2 regions of the Nonomuraea sp. NPDC052129 genome follow, and region 1 is predicted to be linked to the other one. Evidence: riboswitches for the same ligand, from Rfam matches in the RefSeq annotation. Region 1 holds a riboswitch; the other holds the start of a gene.

Region 1 (7,522 bases):
CCCTTCGGGAGATAGGGGATGGTCTGGGAGAGGATGGCGGCGCCGCGCCGTACATCGCCCGATGGGATCAGGTGGCACACGTCGATCACCCTGGCCTCGGGGGCGATCCCGGCTATCACTCCATGACAGGCGGCCACATAGCCATCTTCGAGTCCGTAGTCGGTGAGAAGTGTGATGACTGAGGTCACATTTGGTGACTGTACGTCTCTTAATCCGCCGTGAACACCCGCACTCCGCACATTACGATTGGCACGGGCCCGCGTGCCCACGATGTGATCGTCGCGCGCCCTTCCGAGGAGGACACCATGGACACTGCGCCGGTCAGCGGTGACAGTGCTGCCCAGGAACCGTCCAGACGACCCCTCTCCGAACGCGATCTCGAACTCCTCGCCTTCGAACGCCAATGGCGGCGTTACGCGGGTGCGAAGGAGCAGGCCATCAAGGAGACCTTCGGGTTCTCCGCCACCCGCTACTACCAGCTTCTCGGTGAGCTGATCGATCGGCCGGAGGCGCTCCAGCAGGATCCGATGCTGGTCAAACGGCTGCGCCGGCTGCGTTCCACGCGCCAGCGCGAGCGCGCCGCCAGACGGTTTGGCATGCGCCCCTGACCTGCTGGGTAAGGCAGGCGCGTGAAGAACATCAGACAAACGGGATCACCCGGTATGGAAGCGATCCTGAAGGATCCGGCGGGAGCCGTGATCGGGCTCGACTTCGACGGCACCCTCGCGCCGATCGTGGCCGATCCCGCCTCCGCCAGGATCCATCCGGAAGCGCCGCCCGTACTCGCCGAGCTGGGCAGGTACGTCAATGCGGTGGCGATCGTGACCGGCCGGCCGGTGGCCACGGCTCTCGAACTCGGGACCGGCCTGACCGACGCGCCCAGCCTGGCCGACGTGCCCGGCCTGGTGGTGCTGGGGCATTACGGGTTCGAGCGCTGGGAGGACGGCCGGGTCTCGGCGCCGCCGCCCCCGCCCGGCGTGCTCGAGGCCGAGGCCGAGCTGCAACTGCTGCTCGTCTCCCTCGGCGTGAAAGGCGTGGCGATCGAGGACAAGGGCCGGGCGGTCGCCGTGCACACCCGGCGCAGCGCCGACCCCGAGGGCACGCTGGAGGCCCTGCGCGAGCCGCTGGCCGCGCTGGCGAAGAAGCACGGGCTGGTCGTCGAGCCCGGCCGGCTGGTGCTCGAACTACGGCCGCCGGGTATGGACAAGGGGCACGCGCTCGGCCTGTTCCTGGCCGAGCGGGCGGCCAGGTCGGTCATGTTCGTCGGCGACGATCTGGGCGATCTGGCGGCCTTCGACGCGGTCAGGAACTCAGGGTTGCCGGGGGTGAACGTGTGCAGCGGCTCTGCCGAGGTGACCGCGCTGGCCGAGCGGGCCGACATCGTGGTGGACGGCCCCGACGGCGTGGTGGCCCTGCTGCGGGACCTCGCGTCGGCTTTCAAGGGGCACTAATTCGCGCTAACTCGCCTACAAACCCGCAACCCGCGTGCAAGCGCGCGCCGGTACGGTCGCGGGATGTCGAAGAGATACCTCGCCGTGGCGGGCCTGTCTGTGGCCGCCGCCCTCCTCGTCCCGGCCGCCCCCGCCTCCGCGAGCACCGCGAACCATCCGCTCAAGCTGCGCCAAGGGCTGACGCTGTCCCTTCCGAGCTCATGGAAGGTGTACGGCAAGGGCGACTGGATCCATGTCGTCACCGGCAAGTGCGCCAAGCCCAAGGGGGAGTACTTCACGCCGGAGTGCCGCGGCTTCTGGGTGCTCGGGCCCGCGGCCATCAAGGTGGGTCACGAACTCAACCCGTACACGCCCGACCGGCCCTTCTACTCGGCGACCGACGTGGAGCCCTGCCCGCTCAACCGCAAGTGGGGCCAGACGTTCAACGGAGCGGCGGCCAAGGGGCTGCGCCAGGTCGGGCCCGGTCACAAGGCGTACTACCGCGCGTGGAAGGGCACCTGCGTCACCGGGACGGGCAAGAAGCGGGCCACCTTCGTCCAGCGGGAGTGGTACCTGCCCAAGAGCGGCATCCTCGTCGTCGACTCATGGAACACCCCCGGCCTGCCCGGCGTACTCAAGCACGCGACCTGGCGATAAGCGCTCAGGCGCGCGGCCTGGCGATGAGCACACCGCCGGCGGCCAGGCCGATGAGGACGGGGACCAGCAGGAACGCGTTCCAGGTGCCGAAGCCGTCGGCGAGCGCGCCGAGCGCGAGCGGGCCGAGGGCCATCGCGGACCCGGCCCAGATCGGCGCGGCCGCGCCGGCCCGGTCGGGCCGGTCGCCCGCGTGCGTGATCAGCGCGGCCAGCGCGAGCGGGAAGTGCAGGGACGCGCCGAGCCCGCTGAGCGCGAGACCCGCGTAGGACAGGACGGGCCAGGTGCTCAACCAGAAGAGCAACCAGCCCACGGCGGTGACCGCCAGCGCGCCCAGGAAGAGCCGCGCGGGTGGCAGGCGTAAGGCCAGGTACGCACCGGCGAACCGGCCCGCCGCCAGCCCGGCCAGGAACGCGGTCAGCCCGGTGGCCGCCGCGGCCGCGCTCAGGCCGGTGCGCGCGGCGAACAGTTCGGCGGCCCACAAGTTGAACGAGAACTCCAGCGCCACGCAGCAGCTCAGCACGCCGCCCGCCACCAAGAAGCGCCACCCGGGCGGTGCCGGTCGCTCGCCGGTGAGCGAGGCCGCAACGGTCGTGGCCGGGGGCCAGACCCGCGCCATCGTCACGACCAGCAGCGCGGTGAGCGCGGGGGTGAGGAGCAGCGCGGCCCGCCAGCCGAGCGTGGTCTGCGCGACCGCGCTGAGCAGGAAGGTCGCCGCCACGCCCGCCACGACGCCGACGGCGTTCGCCTCGCTCAGCGCGGCCGGGCCGGCCGGCCCGTGGTGCTCGCTGAGTGCGGCCATGGCGCTGTAGAGGGCGATCGAGCCGAAGCCGCCGGCCACGCCATAGCCGAGCAGCGTCAGGGGCAGCGCGGAGAACAGCACGATCAGGAGCACGCCCGCGTTCATCCCGGCCAGGCCGATCCAGGTGGTGGCCCGCCTGCCGTAGCGCCTGGTGAGGAGCGGGAGGGAGAGGCCGGCCAGGATCGTGCCCACGGCCATCGCGGTGCCGTGCAGGCCGGCGACCGTGCCGGAGGTCCGCTGCTGGAGGCGGAGGAGCGGCAGGGCCGCGCTCAGGCCGTAGATGAACGTGGCGAACGTGCCGAGGATCAGGTAGATCAGCCAGGTCGGCCGGTCCCTGGTCAGTCGAGTGCTCTCTGAGATCGCCGACATGCTAGGCCAGCGCGTCCAGCTGGGCGGCGAACCACTTCTGCGGCGGGAGCGCGGTGGCCGCCGCCTCCAGCCGCTCGCGGCGGTTCATGCGCTCCTCCTCGGGCATCACCAGCGCGTCGTGCAGCGCGACGGCCGTGCCGCTCACGTCGTAGGGGTTGACCAGGAGCGCGTGCGGGCCCAGCTCAGCCGCCGCGCCCGCCTCGCGCGAGAGCACCAGCGCGGCCCGCGTCGACAGGATCGGGCCCTCCTTGGCCACCAGGTTCATGCCGTCGCGGATCGGGTTGACCAGCAGCACGTCGGCCAGCCGGTAGGCGGCCAGCGAGCGCGGGTAGTCGTCGTTGACATTGAGTATCAACGGGTCCCAGTCCTCGGTGCCGAACTCGTCCTCGATCTCCTGGGCGCAGCGCTGCACCGAGGCGGTGTATTCGCGGTATTCGGGCAGGTCGTGCCGGCTGGGATAGGCGAACGCCAGGTGTACCACCCGGCCGTGCCACTCCGGATGGGCGAGCAGGAACTCCCGGTAGGCCACCAGCCCGCGGACGATGTTCTTGGACAGCTCGGTGCGGTCGATGCGGACGATCAGCCGGCGGTCGCCGACCTGCTCCCTGATCGCGGCGATGTTGGACTCGACGTCGGGCTCGTGGGCCCGTGCCCACAGCGCCTCGCCGTCGACGCCGAGGCCGTGCACGCCGATGCGGGTGGTCCTGCCCTCGTGGGTGACCGTACGGCCGGCCCGGTCGACCTCCGCGCCGAGCAGGGCGCGGCAGCAGTCCATGAACGCCCCCGCCCAGCGCTCGGTGAGGAAGCCGGCATGGTCGGCGCCCAGGATGCCTTCGAGCACCTCACGCGCGACATCGTCGGGCAACAGCGAGAAGTATTCGGGCGGCGCCCACGGCGTGTGGCTGAAGTGCGCGATGCGCAGGTCGGGCCGCTCGGCGCGGAGCATCGCCGGGGTCAGCGTGAGGTGGTAGTCCTGGACCATCACGCGGGCCTCGTGCCCGGCCTCCTCGGCCAGCGCCAGCGCGAACGCGCCGTTGTAGTCGCGATAGGACTCCCACTCGCGCTCGAACCTGGTGCCGAACAACGGCGCGTTGGGAATGTCGTAGAGCAGGTGGTTGACGAACCACAGCGTGGAATTGGCCACGGCGTTGTAGGCGCGGTGGAAGGTGGCCGGCGGGATGTCGAGCATCCGCAGCGCGCCGGTGTCGTAGCCGGCCTGGTCGAGCCGGCCGCCGGGGGCCTGGCGTACGGCACCGCGGTCACCGTCGGACAAAGCAGCACAGACCCACAGCACGCCATCGTCCTTCAGGACCCCGGAGAGCCCGGACACCAGGCCGCCACCGCCACGCTTCATCGTCAGCACACCGTCGTCCGAGACGGTGAACGAGACGGGTCCTCTGTTAGAGGCGACCAGGACGCTGTTCATTAAAGCTCCCTCCGACCATAGGATCCCAGCTATGGCGCTTGATGACCTAACCGAGGAACTGGCCCGCTCCGCCGCTGCCGGAGATCATCGCGCACTGGGTGAGCTCCTGAAGCGGATCGAACCCGACGTGCTGCGCCATTGCGCCCGAATCCTGCCCTATCACCAGGATGCGGAAGAGGCGTCACAGGACACCCTGCTGGCCGTGGCGCGCAACATCGGGCGCTTCGAGGGGCGGGCCAGGTTCAGCACCTGGCTGCACATCGTGACGGCCAACTGCGCCCGTACGACCTACCGCACGCTGAAGCGCCGCTCGGCCGAGCAGACCTCCGACGAGCTCCCCATGCAGAAGCCCGACGCGCGGCGGGTCAGCGTGATCGCCGGGTCGCGGCTCGACCTGCTCGACGCGATGGAGTCGCTGGAGGCAAGCAAGCCCGACCTGGCCCAGGCCCTCGTGCTGCGCGACATCGTGCAGCTCGACTACAACGAGGTCGCCGAGCAGCTCGGCATCCCGCTCGGCACCGCGAAATCCCGTATCCACCAGGCGCGCAAGTACGTGCAGGGCGTGCTGGGGGAGGACTATCGCTGAGACCGTACGTCTCGCTTCGTGAGACGGTTGGTGGCTTGACGCGCCTGGCCAGGTAGAGTCAGGCCAAACAACTGAATATTGCTCATCCAGAGGGGTGGAGGGACCGGCCCTGCGAAGCCCCGGCAACCCTCCCGGATTCAGACTCGCGACAGGGCGAGGCCGACCGGGACAGGTGCCAATTCCGGTCTGCGGTCAAGGTGGCCGCAGGCGAAGATGAGGGAAGGCCTCGCTTCATGTCGCACGACTTCGGACCCGCTGTAGCCCTCTCTTGCCGCGAGTGCGGCACCCGTTACGACCTCGGTCCAAGCTTCGCCTGCCTGGAGTGTTTCGGGCCGCTCGAAGCGGCCTACTCCTTCGGTGACGTCACCCGGAAGGACATCGAGTCCGGCCCCGCCAACATCTGGCGCTATCGCTCGCTTCTCCCCGTTCCCGTCGACGTCGCCACCAAGCCGAACATGAACCCCGGCTGGACCAAGCTCGTCAAGGCCGGCAACCTCGGCCGCGCGCTGGGCATCAAGTCCCTGTACGTCAAGGACGACTCGGGCAACCCCACCCACTCCTTCAAGGACCGGGTGGTGGCCATCGCCGTCGAGGCGGCGCGTAACTTCGGGTTCCACACCCTTTCCTGCTCCTCCACCGGCAACCTCGCGGGCGCGGTCACGGCCGCCGCCTCCAGAGCTGGGCTCGACGCCTGCGTGTTCATCCCCGCCGGGCTGGAGCAGGCCAAGATCGCCATGGCCCGGGTGTTCGGCGGTCGGCTGGTCGCCATCGAGGGCTCCTACGACGAGGTCAACCGGTTCTGCTCCGAGCTCATCGGCGACCCGCTGGGCGACAAGTGGGGCTTCGTCAACGTCAACCTGCGGCCCTACTACGCCGAGGGCTCCAAGACGCTCGCCTACGAGATCGCCGAGCAGCTCGGCTGGCGGCTGCCCGAGCAGATCATCATCCCCGTGGCCTCCGGGTCCCAGCTCACCAAGATCGACAAGGGCTTCAAGGAGCTGATCGCGCTCGGCCTGGTCGAGGACCGACCCTACAAGATCTTCGCCGCGCAGGCCAAAGGCTGCTCTCCCGTGTCGACCGCCTACAAGGCCGGCCACGACGTGGTCCAGCCGGTCAAGCCCGACACCATCGCCAAGTCGCTGGCCATCGGCAACCCCGCCGACGGCCCGTACGTGCTCGACATCGCCCGCCGCACCGGCGGGGCGGTGGAGGACGTCACGGACCCCGAGATCGTCGCCGCCATCAAGCTGCTGGCCTCTACGGAGGGCATCTTCGCCGAGACGGCCGGCGGCGTCACCGTGGGAGTGCTGAAGAAGCTCGTCGAGACCGGGCAGCTCGACCCGGAGGCCGAGACCGTGGTGCTCAACACCGGCGACGGGCTCAAGACGCTCGACGCCGTCGCCGACGACGCACAGCCCACGGCAGTGATCCGGCCCTCGCTCGACGCGTTCCGCGCGGCTGTCTGACAACCAGGAAAGGCAAGTTAATCATGAGCGTTTCTGTGCGGATTCCCACCATTCTGCGCACCTACACCGGTGGTAACGCGGAAGTGAGTGGGGAGGGCGCGACTCTCCGTGACGTGCTGGCGAAGCTCGACTCCGACTACCCGGGGATCGGCGCGAGAATTCTGGATGAATCGGGCAAGATTCGTCGTTTTGTCAACGTTTATGTTGGCGAAGAGGATGTCCGTTTTGTCGACGGACTTGACACGGCCGCCCCCGAAGGCGTGCAGATCTCCATCATCCCGGCGGTCGCCGGAGGGTAGTCACCCGCTCACTTCAGAAGGCGCTCCCATCTGGGGCGCCTTCTGTTTTTTCCGACAATTCAACGTTGAACGACTCACTCGCCGATGAAATGCGTAATTTGTTGATTGACTCTGTTGCCAAACGCTGTGCCACAGGTATGGTCGAGGGCGATCGCCTGGTGATTTCTCCCATATGTCAGGCGATTGAGGTCTCGCGTAGGAATGGGCGGGATCTATGAGCCCAGTAAGAGGAGTCGGAAGTGGCGCAGGGCACCGTCAAGTGGTTCAACGCGGACAAGGGCTACGGCTTCATCGCGGTAGACGGTGGCAAGGATGTATTTGTCCATTACTCAGCGATCATGATGGATGGCTATCGCTCGCTCGAACAAGGCCAGCGCGTCGAGTTCGAGATCACGCAGGGGCAGAAGGGCCCCCAAGCGGAGTCCGTGCGAGCGGTCTGAAATCACGAAGCTGGTATGTACCGGCAGGTCGCACGGCAGCGCAGTCCGGG
Region 2 (7,522 bases), on a different contig from region 1:
TCAGGTCGTCGCCCGGCCGGACGGCCCGCTCGCGGGCCAGGTCCGCGAGGTAGGCGGCGAACTCCGCCGCCGCCTTGGCGGCCACGTGCTGCGACTCCACGCTCGGGTTCAGCTCGTACATCCGGCAGATGTCGGCCGACCAGGGGCGCAACAGGTGCCGGTCCGCCTCCGGCACGCCGAGCATCTCCGCGATGACGGTTACCGGCAGCGGCTCGGCCACCTCGGCGATCAGGTCGCCGCCGCCCTTCTCGACGAACGCCCCGACCAGCCCTTCGGCGATGGCCCTGACCCTAGGGCGCAGCGACTCGACCATGCGCGGGGTGAACGCCTTGGAGACCAGCCGGCGCAGCCTGGTGTGCACCGGCGGCTCGACGTCGAGCATGCCGGCCCTGGTCACCCGCCAGAACGGCTCCTGGAACGCCGGCTCCTCCGGCCTGCCGAACTCCTCGTGCGTGGCCACGTGGAGGTAGGAGCGGCCCAGACGACGGTCTCTGAGCAGCGCGTTCACGTCCGCGTGCCGGGAGATCAGCCACTGCCCCGTCGGCTCGAAGTAGCTGACGGGGGCGTCACGCCTCAGCTCCGCGTACGCGCCGTAGGGATAGGCAACAAAATCCGGATTCCAGGGATCGAATCGCACTTTTTCATCTTATGAGGAGGCTTGCTTGGCGTGCCTGCTCCGCATCCGGATGTTGAGCAGCTCCACGATCACCGAGAACGCCATCGCGAAGTAGATGTAGCCCTTGGGGATGTGCTGGCCGAGCCCTTCGGCGATGAGCACCACCCCGATCAGCACCAGGAACGCCAGAGCCAGCATCTTGATGCTCGGATGCTTGTCCACGAACCTGCTGATCGGCCCGGACGCGAACAGCATGACCAGCACCGCCACGATCACCGCGGCGATCATCACGCCGAGCTCGTCCACCATGCCCACGGCGGTGATCACCGAGTCGAGCGAGAACACCACGTCCAGCACCATGATCTGCACGATCACCGAGGTGAACGACGTGACGGCCCGCGTCTTGCCGTCCTCCTCCTTCAGCTCCATGCTGTGCCCGATCTCGGTGACGCTCTTGGCCAGCAGGAACAGGCCGCCCAGCAGCAGGATCAGGTCGCGCCCGGATATCTCGTAACCGAAGACCGCGAACAGCGGCTCGGTCAGCCGCACCACCCACGACAGCGCCAGCAGCAGGAGCAGCCGGCTGATCAGCGCCGCGCCCAGGCCCATGACCCGGGCTCTGTCGCGCTGCTCCGGCGGCAGCTTCCCGGCCAGGATGGAGATGAAGATGATGTTGTCGATACCAAGGACGATCTCAAGTGCGACCAGGGTGAAAAACCCGATCCAGATCTGAGGGTCGGCCACCCAGTCCAGCATTAGGTACTCCTCACAGCAGGGGTTTCAGTTACCAACGAGGCAGGGGCCGCATAAGTTCGCGGTTGCGATTCATGGCCGGGTGTCGGTTATAGTGCGGATGTAGGTCATGAGTGCCAGCGCACAGCCCCGGCTTGCTGGCCGGCAACCCTCGCGTCCGCGGCGGGGTGCCCCGGGTGAAGACCTGGTCCGCCACGAGGTGTGGTGGGCAAGCGCGGGCTCGCTGGGTGTTCCGGGGGTCCGATGACCCCAGGAGGTTCGCCGTGTCCACGTTGACGATCTTCAGCTCCCTGCCCGCTCAGGCCACCGACGCGCCGGCTGCCGAGCGCGCCCGTCCGATCCCCGCCGTACTGGGCGCCGATCTGGAAGTGCCGGTCAAGGGCGGCAGGCTGGTGACGTACGCCAACCTCGACTACGCGGCGAGCGCCCCCTGTCTGGAGCCGGTCAGTGCCGCCGTCACCGCCGCGCTCCCGGCCTACTCCAGCGTGCACCGCGGCGCGGGCTACGCCTCCCAGCTCACCACCGCCCGCTACGAGCAGGCCCGCCACACGGTCAGGGCCTTCGTCGGCGCCCGCCCCGACGACGCCGTGATCTTCACCCGCAACACCACCGACGCGACGAACCTGCTGGCCCGCTGCCTGCCCGAGGGCACGACCGCGGTCGTCTTCGACACCGAGCACCACGCCTCGCTGCTGCCCTGGAAGCGGTCCGTACGCCTGGCGCCGCCCGCCTTCCCCGGCGAGGCCGTCCGCGCCGCCGACGAGGCCCTGGCCGGGATCGACGGCCCCAAGCTGCTCGTGGTCACCGCCGCCTCGAACGTCACCGGCGAGCTCTGGCCGATCGCCGCCCTGGCGCACATCGCGCACCGCCACGGAGCCCGGATCCTGGTGGACGCCGCCCAGCTGGTGCCGCACCGGCGGCTCAACCTGACCGCGCTCGACATCGACTACGTCGCCTTCTCCGGGCACAAGCTCTACGCGCCCTTCGGGGCCGGGGTGCTGGTCGGCCGCCGTGACTGGCTCTCCTCCGGCGAGCCGTACCTCAAGGGCGGCGGCGCCGTACGGTCCGTCGACGAGGACATCGAGTGGCACGAGGACGCCGAACCTCGTCACGAGGCGGGCACCCCGAACGTCCTGGGCGCCATCGCCGTGGCCGCCGCCTGCGACGCGCTCAGCGCGACCGGCTGGACCGCTCTGGTGCGCGAGGAGGAGCGACTCATCGCCCGGCTCCGGTCCGGACTGGCCGCGATCGAGGGCGTGCGCGAGCTGTCGCTCTGGGGGCCGGACCAGCCGCGCGTGGGCATCGTCTCGTTCGTCGTGGACGGGCACTCGGCGCGCGAGGTGGCAGAGGTGCTGTCGGGCGAGTACGGGATCGGCGTACGTGACGGCAAGTTCTGCGCGCACCCGTTCGTCCGGCACCTGCTCGGCACCTCGGACGGCGGCTGCGAGGACGACACGGCGTCCGCGGTCCGCGCCTCGATCGGCATCGGCACCACGGAGGAGCACGTGGACCGCCTCGTAGACGCCCTCCGCGACCTCGCCGCCCGCTGAGGTCACGGACGCGGCACGACAGCCGCCGCTCGCTGACGTCGCGCGATGGCGAACCTTCACGCGGCGGGCTGAGGTCAGGCGCTCGGCGAACGTCCGCGCGATGGCTCGTCGACGTTGCGCATGTCACCGTCCCTGGCGGTCGGTGGCACCGGCCTGGGGGCGGTGTCCGCCTCCGATGGGGCCTCCGGCCTGATGGAGGTGGCCGGCGCGTGGCCGGCGAGATCCTGCTCGGCCGCGCGGCGCTCGGCGCGCCGCCGGTAGCTGTTGTGCAGGATGCCGTCGATGCCGAGCCGGCCCCCGCCCACCGCCACGAGCAGCAGGCAGGCCACGGCCAGCGCGCCGGCGAGCTCCCAGCCGCCGTTCTGGATCAGGACGCCGTGGGCGCCGTGGACGAAGATGATCGCGCCCAGCATGTCGACCACCAGCCCGAGGGCCGCCAGCCGGACCAGCAGGCCGATGATGAGCAGGACCCCGCCGACGGTCTCGACGAGGATGGCGAACCCGGCCGAGAGCTGCGGCAGCGGAATCCCCATCTGGTTGAAGGCGGCGGCCGTGACCGGCACCCCGATCTGCATCTTCTGCCACCCGTGGGTCACGAAGATCACGCCGATCGCCACCCGCGAGATCAGAGCGGCAAGATCGAAAAGAATTCTTTGCACGGTTTTCTCCCCCCGTTCCCGATGTTCCTCCCCTGTCCAGTGGGCGGAATGCACCGATATAGGGTTCCTTGACCTCTTCCTGTGCTGGATCACCACGACTGCCGGTGGCAGCATTGCCATATGACGGAACGCGTGGTCGGGATCGGCGTCGGGGCGAAAGAGCTGGCCACCGAGGACATGATCCTCAACATCGGCCCGCAGCACCCGTCGACGCACGGAGTGCTCAGGCTGCGGCTCACCCTCGACGGTGAGCGCATCGCCACGGCCGAGCCGATCATCGGCTATATGCACCGGGGCGCGGAGAAGCTGTTCGAGGTCCGCGACTACCGGCAGATCATCATGCTGGCCAACAGGCACGACTGGCTGGCCGGGTTCGCCAACGAGCTGGGCGTGGTGCTGGCCGCCGAGCGCATGCTGGGCATGGAGGTGCCGGTACGGGCCGTGTGGGCACGCACGCTGCTGGCCGAGCTCAACCGGGTGCTGAGCCACCTGATGTTCCTCGGCTCGTACCCGCTGGAGCTGGGCGCGATCACGCCCATCTTCTACGCCTTCAACGAGCGCGAGCGCATCCAGGCCGTGATGGAGGAGATCTCCGGCGGCCGGATGCACTACATGTTCAACCGGGTCGGCGGGCTGAAGGAGGACCTGCCGTACGGCTGGCTGGACCGGGTGTCGGAGACCGTCGCCGAGACCCGGCGCCGGGTGCCCGACATCGAGAATCTCATCCTCAACAACGAGATCTTCCTGGCCCGTACCAAGGGCGTCGGCGTCCTGACCCGCGAGCAGATCCTGCAGTACGGCGTGAGCGGCCCCATCGCCCGCGCCTCCGGCGTCGACCTCGACCTGCGGCGCGACCAGCCGTACCTGGCCTATCCCGAGCTGCCGGTGAAGGTGGTCACGCGCGGCGCGGGCGACTGCCACGCCCGCTTCGAGATCCTGCTCGACCAGCTCAAGGTCTCTCTGGACCTGGCCGACGCGTGCGTCGACCGGCTGCGCTCGCTGCCGCCGGGCCCCATCAACCAGCGACTGCCCAAGGTGCTCAAAGTGCCGGAGGGCCACACGTACGCCTGGACCGAGAACCCGCTCGGCATCAACGGCTACTACCTCGTGTCCAAGGGGGACAAGACTCCATGGCGGCTCAAGCTGCGCTCCGCGTCTTACAGCAACATCCAGGTGCTCCGGGAGATGCTGCCCGGCCATCTGGTGGCCGACATGGTGGCGATCCTCGGCTCGATGTTCTTCGTCGTGGGTGACATCGACAAGTGACCGACGTCGCGACTCCGCAGCGGGACAAATACGTCGACTGGCTGCGCGCTCTCAGTCTGATCGTGGTGGTGGTGTGGCACTGGGCGTTCACCATCCTGCAGTGGAAGCCCAACGGCCCCGAACCGACCAGCCCGCTCGGCTTCACCTCGGGGCTGTGGATACTCACCTGGCTGCTTCAGGTGCTGCCGCTCTTCTTCTACGTCGGCGGCCACGTCCACCTGCTGTCGTGGAGCCGCGCCCAGGCCCGCGGCATCGGCATCGGCCGGTTCGTCTGGCGGCGCATCCGCGCGCTGGCCGCCCCCGCGCTCGTGCTGTCGGGCGTGTGGATCACCATCGGCGCGGTCGTGACCTGGGTGTTCCACGTCGAGTGGATGTGGCGGGTGGTACTGCTCGTGCTCAGCCCGCTCTGGTTCCTCGGCGTCTACCTGGTGCTGATCGCGCTGCTGCCCGTGGCGTTGTGGCTGCACCGCCACTACGACGTGCTGGCGCTCATCTGGCTGGGCGGCGCCGCCCTGGTGATCGACGTGGTCCGCTTCCGGTACGGCGTCGAGTGGGTCGGCTGGCTGAACATGATCATCGTCTGGGGGCTGGCCCACCAGGCCGGCTTCTTCTACGACCGGATCGTCATCCTGCCCAGGCGCTATGACGTGGGGGTCCTGTGGACCGGGCTGTTCGCCCTGTTCGGCCTGGTCTACTCGGGCATCTACCCGGGCTCGATGGTCGGGGTGCCGGGTGACAAGTGGTCGAACATGGCGCCGCCCACCTTCGTCATCGTGGCGCTGCTGCTCTTCCAGATCGGCCTGGTGGAGGTGTTGCGGCCGTCGATGGAGCGCGTCCTGGAGAAGCCCGGGTGGCGCCGGGTCAACGGCACCATCAACCGCTACGCCCTGCCGCTGTTCCTCTTCCACACCACGGGCATGGCGATCGCGCTGGGCCTGCTGTGGTGGTTCTTCGGCACGCTCGGCGGCGAGGTGCCACCGGACCTCAGATGGTGGCTCGAACGCCCGCTCGCCATCCTGGGCCCGCTGATCTGCACCCTCCCGGTCATCTACCTCTTCGGCCGCAAACGAGCCCCTGCCGAACAAGTGCCTGACAAAAGTTGACCATGGCCGCTAGCTTGGGCCCATGACGGCTGACATCGGGTTCCTGGCTACTGCGGAGGATGAGCGCATCATCCGGGCCGCCATGCGGGAGGGCGAGCGACCGAGTGACGTGATCCGGCGCGCGCTCCGCCTGCTCGAACGGGAGGTCTGGCTCACGCGGGCCCGCGCCGACGCCGCACGTCTGGCCGACGAGGACCTGTCCGAGGAAGCGGCCACCTGGTGATTCGCGGCGGCATCTACCTGGGCCGCTGATCCTCCGGGTCCTTCGGGATGCGGCAGGCGTGTTCCAGGAAGAGGGCGGCGGCGATCAGCACCACGAACGCCAGCAGTGAGCCCACCGCGATGAAGAACTCGAACCTCGGCGTCTCCCTGGTGAACAGCTGAACCGTGTGCAAGACGAACCCACCGAAGACGCCCGCGAACACCGCGCCCACATAAGCCGACGCCTTGCCCAAGGCCGCCAGCCGGGCCACCGCCAGCGGCTCGACCGGCTTGGTGTCAGGCTTGCGGTCGATCCGGGCCTTCGTCACCCACCCGCTGTAGGCCTCTCCGAGGGCCAGCAGCAGGACGGTGGGGATGGCGGTCCACGGCACGATGGGCAGGTCGGCGTAGAACTCCCTGACCACCATCCAGGCGATCAGCGCCACGACGACGATGATGCCGACCAGCAGGCCGGGGCGAGTGGGCCTCAATCCGGACTCTGGAGCTTGAGGTCAGCACGCAGCCGTACGCCGCTCTGGTCGAGATCTGTGAGCAGGTCGGCGACCTGCCCCTGGCCGGGCAGCACGCCGGCGGGGTCCACATCCGCCCACGGGACGAGGACGAAGGCCCGCTCGTGCGCGAGCGGGTGCGGCAGCGTCAGGTCGGGGTCGTCGGAGACCGTGTCGCCCACGACGATCAGGTCGATGTCGAGCGTGCGCGGACCCCAGCGTTCGTTGCGCTCCCGCCCGAAGGCGTTCTCGACGCCCTGCGCCCGCTCCAGCAGCGCCTGCGGTTGGAGCGAGGTCTCGGCGATGACGATCGCGTTGAGGTAGGGGCGCTGCCCGGCGGGACCGCCGACCGGGTCGGTCTCATAGACGGGCGAGCTAGCGACGAACTCCAGCCCCGGTGCGTCGAAAAGGGTGTCGATGGCGTCCTGCAAGGTCTGGAAGCGCCGTCCGAGATTGCTACCGAGAGACAGTACGACGTTCACGTGCTACTCCTCTCGCTCACCTACTGCTCACCACGTTCTGCTCACCTACTGCTCACCAAAGTTCATTCGCGACTCCGTTGGATGGTGACGACCACGTCGTCGAACGGCAGCGGGATCGGTGCCGCGGGCTTGTGCACACTCACCTCGACCGACTCCACCAGGCCGGCGGCCAGGCACACGTCGGCGAGGCGCTGCGCGAGCGTCTCGATCAGTTCGACCGGCTCGCCTTCCACCACGGCGACCAGCGCCTGGGCGAGCTCGCCGTAGTGGACCGTCTTGCCGAGGTCGTCGGAGGCGGCGGCGGGGGCGGTGTCGAGGAACAGCGTCGCGTCGACCACGAACTCCTGCCCGAGCTCGCGCTCGGCCGCCAGCACGCCGTGCCG

Evidence for each region. Region 1 has a riboswitch for S-adenosylmethionine ahead of thrC (threonine synthase). Riboswitches for the same ligand answer to the same signal wherever they lie in the genome.
Region 2: linked by a shared signal. The riboswitch ahead of AB0L53_RS28050 (aminotransferase class V-fold PLP-dependent enzyme) and the one ahead of thrC (threonine synthase) in region 1 are both predicted to bind S-adenosylmethionine.

The regions. Positions count from the first base shown of each region.
Region 1 is NZ_JBFAVX010000059.1:400-7,921, reverse strand. Features, by position in the region: gene AB0L53_RS57550 (SAM-dependent chlorinase/fluorinase) at 1-188, opposite strand, end outside; gene AB0L53_RS57545 (DUF3263 domain-containing protein) at 306-608, shown strand; gene otsB (trehalose-phosphatase) at 663-1,451, shown strand; gene AB0L53_RS57535 (hypothetical protein) at 1,515-2,087, shown strand; gene AB0L53_RS57530 (MFS transporter) at 2,092-3,255, opposite strand; gene AB0L53_RS57525 (trehalose-6-phosphate synthase) at 3,257-4,681, opposite strand; gene AB0L53_RS57520 (RNA polymerase sigma factor) at 4,713-5,267, shown strand; SAM riboswitch class I at 5,347-5,487, shown strand; gene thrC (threonine synthase) at 5,501-6,733, shown strand; gene AB0L53_RS57510 (MoaD/ThiS family protein) at 6,757-7,032, shown strand; gene AB0L53_RS57505 (cold-shock protein) at 7,272-7,472, shown strand.
Region 2 is NZ_JBFAVX010000013.1:205,409-212,930, forward strand. Features, by position in the region: gene AB0L53_RS28040 (cytochrome P450) at 1-637, opposite strand, end outside; gene AB0L53_RS28045 (TerC family protein) at 647-1,372, opposite strand; SAM riboswitch class IV at 1,475-1,590, shown strand; gene AB0L53_RS28050 (aminotransferase class V-fold PLP-dependent enzyme) at 1,660-2,919, shown strand; gene AB0L53_RS28055 (DoxX family protein) at 2,994-3,578, opposite strand; gene AB0L53_RS28060 (NADH-quinone oxidoreductase subunit D) at 3,699-4,844, shown strand; gene AB0L53_RS28065 (acyltransferase) at 4,841-5,947, shown strand; gene AB0L53_RS28070 (hypothetical protein) at 5,970-6,170, shown strand; gene AB0L53_RS28075 (DUF3180 domain-containing protein) at 6,184-6,639, opposite strand; gene folK (2-amino-4-hydroxy-6-hydroxymethyldihydropteridine diphosphokinase) at 6,636-7,139, opposite strand; gene folB (dihydroneopterin aldolase) at 7,202-7,522, opposite strand, start outside.